3 regions of the Paenibacillus phoenicis genome follow, and region 2 is predicted to be linked to each of the others. Evidence: riboswitches for the same ligand, from Rfam matches in the RefSeq annotation. Region 2 holds a riboswitch; each other region holds the start of a gene.
What was found. Region 2 has a riboswitch for thiamine pyrophosphate ahead of U9M73_RS12695 (ECF transporter S component). Riboswitches for the same ligand answer to the same signal wherever they lie in the genome.
Positions count from the first base shown of each region.

Region 1: it holds a riboswitch for thiamine pyrophosphate, as region 2 does, so the genes downstream of both, tenA (thiaminase II) here and U9M73_RS12695 (ECF transporter S component) in region 2, are expected to answer to the same signal.
Region 3: it holds a riboswitch for thiamine pyrophosphate, as region 2 does, so the genes downstream of both, U9M73_RS20520 (ABC transporter substrate-binding protein) here and U9M73_RS12695 (ECF transporter S component) in region 2, are expected to answer to the same signal.

Region 1 is NZ_JAYERP010000001.1:1,629,856-1,632,118, forward strand. It holds gene thiM (hydroxyethylthiazole kinase) at 1-39, opposite strand, end outside; gene tenA (thiaminase II) at 105-791, opposite strand; TPP riboswitch at 947-1,050, opposite strand; gene U9M73_RS07680 (hypothetical protein) at 1,281-1,583, shown strand; gene U9M73_RS07685 (hypothetical protein) at 1,697-1,819, shown strand; gene U9M73_RS07690 (alpha-mannosidase) at 1,843-2,263, opposite strand, start outside.
Region 2 is NZ_JAYERP010000001.1:2,693,643-2,695,905, reverse strand. It holds gene asd (archaetidylserine decarboxylase) at 1-766, opposite strand, end outside; TPP riboswitch at 948-1,059, shown strand; gene U9M73_RS12695 (ECF transporter S component) at 1,168-1,773, shown strand; gene U9M73_RS12690 (ABC transporter ATP-binding protein) at 1,773-2,263, shown strand, end outside.
Region 3 is NZ_JAYERP010000001.1:4,388,104-4,390,366, reverse strand. It holds gene U9M73_RS20530 (cold-shock protein) at 162-383, opposite strand; gene U9M73_RS20525 (cold-shock protein) at 556-756, opposite strand; TPP riboswitch at 1,063-1,175, shown strand; gene U9M73_RS20520 (ABC transporter substrate-binding protein) at 1,361-2,263, shown strand, end outside.

The sequences.
Region 1 (2,263 bases), 1.1 Mb from region 2:
TTGCAGCACTTCGGATAGCTCTTTTTCCAGCAAACTCATATAAGTTCAACCTCTCTTTCGATCATTTGGCTTTGGGCATGGATGGATAGCGAATCGGCGCGGAGTTACAGCTGAAGCACCGGCACCGCAACCGGCCAATCTTCCAACCGATACGCCATATCCCAGAAGAGATATTCGAGCTGGCAGCTCTGCAAAAAATGCTCGGTCATGCGTTGACGCTCCGCCGCATTGGCGGTTTCCGCCCATTGGTCCAACGCCCGCATGAACTTCTCTGTGACGCCTCCTGCCCGTTGACCGTAGAAAGTGATCCACTCATAGTACGGATGCTCCGGCGTCGGCTGCACTTCCTCCAACAGCTTCTTGCCAATCTCCAGATAAGTCCACGGACAAGGCAGGAGCACGGCGTATATTTCTCCCAAACTTCCTTCGTGGGCCACCGTCAGCATATGACGGATATAATGATGAGCCGAAGGGGCTAGCGGAAAGCCTTGCAAATCTTCAAATTTCACCCCGGCCACCCGGCAAAAATTGTGATGCGGATGAATCTCACTGTTTAAAATGAAATCGATCTGTTGATTGAACAACGCAATCTCCTCGCGGGTCTGGCACTTGGAAATCGCGATCCCGTAAATTCGCATGTAAGCATTCAGATACTCAAAATCTTGCTTGACGTAATGAATGAGCTGTTCTTTCTGTAACCGGCCTTCCGCAATACCTCTGACAAAGGGATGATCAAATATCGCTTGATAAATTCCGTCCGCCTTCCTACGCAACTCTTGAGAAAATCCCAACTTCTCCACCTCCACAAATTTTGGCAAGGAAATCCTCTGAGAGGACAACGGCAAACCGAGCTGCCAGAGCACGCAAAAAAGCCGCTCCGTAGAGGGAGCGGCTGGATGAACCCTAGGCATACCGATATACTCATGGCAGCCTAAGCGCATGTCACTTGGGGCCGGCTCCACTTTCCTACGCTAGTATGAACTAGATCAGGTTCAAAGGGTCCAAGATGATCTCTTGTCTCAGCCGATGACGGCGCCCCTAGTGGATTTCCTATGCAATTCAATTATTACTCTACCGGTCCCTGCCTGGATTGTCAATCCCGTCCAGATGGTGGAATAGGTGGATCGTTTGCGTCTCTTCGTCTACACCAACCCCGCGCGGTTGCATAGCATAAATAACAGGGCACTCCTAGGAATCGATTTAGGATCGATTTCGGGATCGGTTCGACCTGTTCCGCATGACAAGCAACTGGACTCCATCAAGTTAAGGAAGGTAAAGCCATGAACTCAGCCGGAAAGAACAAGTCCTCGTCTTCCAGCAAGAAGAACGGCAAAAAAGGCGGCTTCCGGCCTAAAACCCCGGAATACACCGTAGCTGCGCTGCTGCTCTCCGGCAAACTACGCGTGGATTCCGTCCAGTTATACCGAAACGCGACCATGTTCGTCTCCTTGGTTGGCGAGTACAAAACGATCAGCAGCGACGCGAACGCCGATAAACTGCTGAATTTCCTCAATGAAAACGGGGATCTCACCATCAACGACATCATTAATGCCATGAAGAAAAAAGCGGACAGTTCCTCCTAATGCTGGCGTTCGTTGTCGTAAGCCGGAGTTGCTCCAAATGCCTGTTCATTTCAGCGGACGCCAAATGGAGATTGTACGCTTTGAACTTAATTACGATTACGGGGGTTTGCCACATGGGTCAATTTGACGGCGAAGGTTTTTCCGAATGGATTGTGATCATTATTCTGGTGGTTTTATTTTTCTATGGTTCTAACGATATTGAAACGCTAACAGGCGCCCCCACTTCCGACAACTGAGGAGGCGCCCGTTTCGCCCATCTTTATTTCAACTGAAGACGAATCGTCTTGATTTCATAAGGCGTCACTGTCAGCTCAATCGTATCTGCGGAGGACAGCTCTCCGGCCGGACGTTCCATCAGGTCGGTTTCCTGCCAGGACGCCACGGGCACTCCGACGTGTAACCGGACGCGGCCCCGGCCGCCCTTATATTCATGGAAACGGACGATCACGCTATCGTCGTCTTCCGCTTTTTTCACCGCATCGATGACGACATCCGCACTGCCGCTCGTTTGGAGCAAGGAGAACGACGTAGTATGAGCCGTACCTGGTGTAGCGTATACCGGTTGATTCAGGAGCGCTGCCGCCTGCACGGTACCGCCTTCGGACCAATCCCCCTCATGCGGATACAGCGCATACGTAAATTCATGCTCGCCGCGATCCGCCTGCGGGTCTGGGTACGTT
Region 2 (2,263 bases):
GCGCTTCGCCCATCCGTACCTTCTGTCCGGGCGCAAGTTCAGGCAATGGGGTGAAGGTGCCGTTCTGGGTGAGCAGAACGACGGTGGATCCAAACTCGAAATAAGCCAGGTCGTCGCCTTGCTCCCAGGATTTTGCCGAAGGGTCGGTGTACTGGATGCTGCTCACGTTCATCGCGCCGACCTTCACGAGGGCGATTTCCCCATAGTCGTGGGAAATGTAAGTGATCAAGCGTTCGTTTCGGCACAACACCTTCTTCATATGGCGCATGCCAAAATCGTTCACCGGGTAGACCCGGCCTTTGATGTGCTCGCATTCCAGCTTCTTGCCCGTCACGGGTGCGTGAATCCGGTGATAATCGGTAGGACTCAGATAAAGAACAAAGGCGTAACCGTGTTTGTACAATTCTACACGAGGGGAGCCGTCCAGCAGCGCTTCCAAGGAATAATCCTGTCCTTTGACGTTCAAGATCGTGCCGGATTGCACCTCGCCCATAAACGTAATCAGCGCGTCCACTGGACTGATCATCACTCCCGGCTCCGCGTGCAGCGGGCGCATGCCCGGCTTTAATTTGCGGGTGAAGAACTCGTTTAACGTGCGATATTCCCGAAGCTCCTTCTCCGCTTCATGCAGCGGAATGCCATACGATTTTGCGAAAAAAGGGATCATTGCTCGGCTAACCCCCGAATGGGAGAACTTGCCCATCAACCGGGATAACCATTTCCGGGAGGAGAGCTCTGTCATCCATTTCATCCATGTCGCGGCCAAATCGCATCCTCCTAGTCTGTCCAGTAATGCTGCATTGGTATTGATGAATTCGTTGCCACTTCCGCTTATCTTGACACAGAATCAGGCCGAAATCAATACAGGACGGGTAACTCCTAGTTTACAGATTTGTACAAATTTAGGCTTGATGCCTGGGCGGAGTTGGTGTATGTTTATATCAATCGCATAGGGATACGGGGGCTTGAGCGAATCAGGCTGAGATAGCGGCATATTGCGCCGCGGACCGTTAATCTGATCTGGATAATGCCAGCGTAGAGAATCGATCGTCCGGGACTTTTTGTGCCTACGTGCGCCCCCGTGACCTGACCGCCGTCTGAGCTTATTCAGGCGGTTTTTTTTACGATGCGAGGATTTAAACCAAATGATCAAGAGGAGAGATGAAGATGTCGGAGGTTGTTCAAAAAAGAACGGGGCGTGGCCTCAAGCTAAGCGATGTGCTGGTGACGGTGTTGGTTTCGTTGGTGCTGGGCGTGGTGTATCACTTCTGGAGCTCGGTGTACAATTTGTTCTCCCCCCTGTTCTTCCAGGCCGATGAACTGGTGTACGGAATGTGGTTCCTGGCTGCAACGCTGGTGTTCTTGCTGATCCGCAAACCGGGGGTGGCGTTGATCGCGGAGGTCGCTGCGGCCCATGTGGAAATTTTGTTCGGCAGCGAATGGGGAGTTCAGCTGATTCTTTACAGCGTGCTGCAAGGCTTAGGGGCGGAGCTGGTGTTCGCTGCGTTCCGGTATCGGAAATTTTCCGGCTCCGTTGCTGCATTAGCCGGGATCGGAGCTGCCGTGGGTTCGGTTATCCCGGATTTCTTCTACGGATATGTGCAGGATTACGAGCCATGGCTCTTGACCGCCAAATATGCGATGCGGGCCGTCAGCTCGGCGCTGATCTGCGGGTACTTCGCTTATGCCGTCGTGAAGGCCGTAGAGGCGACAGGGGTTACGACGCTGCTGCGACCGGTTGATCCGAAAGACTATGCGGCGTTGAATGACTGATGCGGAAGGAAACGACGGCAGCTGAGGTCCGGGAGCTGCGGCTCAAGTTCCCGGGTGAAGACCGGTTTGTGTTTAAGGATTTGGATTTCTCGGTGCGGCGCGGGGAGCATGTGCTGCTGCTGGGTCCCAGCGGATGCGGCAAATCGACGCTGCTCCAGGTGCTGAGCGGCATCATTCCAGACTTGGTAGAGATTCCGATGCGCACGTCCGCGCAGCAGCTTCCCTCGTCGTGGCGCTTTCTGTTCCAGGATCCGGATACGCAGTTTTGTATGCCTTATGTGGATGAGGAGTTGGCTTTTGCCTTAGAAAATTTAGGCGTGCCGAAGCAGGATATGCCCGCGCGGATGCAGGCCGCATTGGCCAAGGTGGGCCTGGACCTGCCTGAGATCCATGTGCCGATCGATTCGCTGTCCCAAGGGATGAAGCAACGGTTGGCGCTCGCATCGGTGCTGCTTGGCGATCCGGAGGTGCTGCTGCTGGATGAGCCTTC
Region 3 (2,263 bases), 1.7 Mb from region 2:
TATTAAATTTTCTATATAGATGCAATCCTTTTATGGAGATTTTATTTTTACATCACTTTCCAATCTATCACCCGGATGAATACAACAACAGCCGTACTCGCATGAAGCGAATACGGCTGTTGTTGCTCACCGCGCTCTCCGATTCCGGCAGCAGCTTTCGCCTATGCCTTCTTGGACGACGATCTTTGATCGGAGCTTGGATTGCTCAGTTGAGGGAGCATGCGCATCCCCATGACCATCTCGGACGAGCAGAGCGGACATACGGGGCTATATTCAAAGGTGAAATTGTCCCGCATCCACCCGTTGCAGTCATCGCTAGTGCAGGTCCATACCGGCGTATTTTCCTCAGGAATTTCCTCTAACGTCTTTTTACGGTAGTTCATAAATTCCCCTCCTCTTCAAGGTGAACGTTCCAACCAGGTGAATCGATGTAATTGTTGCAGCTTTATATGTACCATCAGAAGCGGACTTCTGAAAAATTAACCTCATGAATGATCTTCGCGAAGAAAAACTGCCCTTAATGCGAGCACGCATTAAGAGCAGTTCCTAACTAACTTACAGTTTTACAACGTTCTCGGCTTGCGGGCCGCGGTTGCCTTGAACCACGTTGAATTGTACGCGTTGGCCTTCGTCGAGGGTTTTGAAGCCTTCGCCGGTGATTGCGCTGAAATGAACGAATACGTCATTTCCGCCTTCCACTTCGATGAAGCCAAAACCTTTCTCAGCGTTAAACCATTTCACTGTTCCGGTTTCCATGGGGAATACCTCCTGTTTCAAGATTAACATGATTCATTTTTTTAACAGAAGTCGCTCAATAAAGGCTGACCCTTATTGAACATGCACCACTTGTATAAAAAAAATTCACACATTGAAAAAAGTTCCAGTTTTATAAAGTGACACCCTTTTCAATGCGTGAATGATATCCTCTTTCAAAACCATGATTTGAACTCATTATATCCTTTTGCCAGATAAAAAGCAAATCCCCTGGTTTTTGCAAGCTGGTCCGGAAAGACTGGACAAATCCAGTTGGCGAAAACTATAATGACAGATGTAATCTGCAGTCATATTGTTCAGGGGTGCTGGAATTGGCCGGCTGAGAGTGTATCCCTCCAAGATACTGACCCTTCAACCTGATCTGGATAATGCCAGCGTAGGGAGCCATACCATGGTGATGAACTTATTTTACATGTCATTTCCATTGCCTATTGCGTCCCGGATCCGGGACGTTTTTTTGTATCCGGAAGTTGGAAGTTACGCTTAAGGACGCACATCCAGGGTTATACCAAGAACAAGCTGCGGAAATCTACACCAACGAAGGAGAGTAGAAGTCGTGAAAGTTCAAGTACGTACCGCACTGGCCATGTTTCTCGGTTGCTTGCTGCTGATATTGTCCGCCTGCGGCGGAGCGAATGGGAACAGCGCCGGGAAGGCGAAAGCCGGAAACCCAAGCGGGCAAAATACCGAAGCCGCCGCACCAAATCAAGGTTCTAACACAGAGCTGCAAGATGTTAAAGTCGTGCTCGACTGGAGCCCGAATACGAACCACACCGGGCTTTACGTCGCCAAGGATCAAGGCTATTTCGCCGAGGAAGGGCTGAATGTGGACATCCTCCTGCCCGGTTCCGGCGGTGCTGAGGCGATGGTTGCCTCCGGAGAGGTGCCGTTTGGCGTCAGCGTGCAGGAGAACGTAACTCAAAGCCGGATCCAAGGCGTCCCGCTCGTCTCGATTGCCGCGATCATTCAGCACAATACGTCCGGCTTCGCTGCCCCCGTAGACAAGAATATTAAATCGCCTAAAGACTTCGAAGGCAAAGCCTACGGCGGCTGGGGCTCTCCGGTGGAACAAGCGGTGATCCAATCGATCATGGACCTGCAAGGCGCTGATGTCAACAAGGTGAAATTCGTTAATATCGGGGATGCCGATTATTTTACGGCAGTGAAGCGGGATATTGATTTTGCCTGGATTTTCTACGCCTGGACAGGCATTGAGGCCGAGCTGCGGGGCGAGCCGATCGACATGCTGTATGTCAAGGATTTCTCCGAGAAGCTGGACTACTACACCCCGGTACTCGTGACAAACGAGAAGACGGTCAAGGACAACCCCGAGCTGGTAAAGGCTTTTATGCGGGCCGTGTCTAAAGGTTACAATTATGCGATCGACCATCCGGAAGAAGCGGCGCAGATCCTGTTGAAAGCCGTACCGGAGCTCGACAAGGACCTGGTGGTGGCCAGTCAAAAATGGCTGAGCCCGAAATACAAGGAC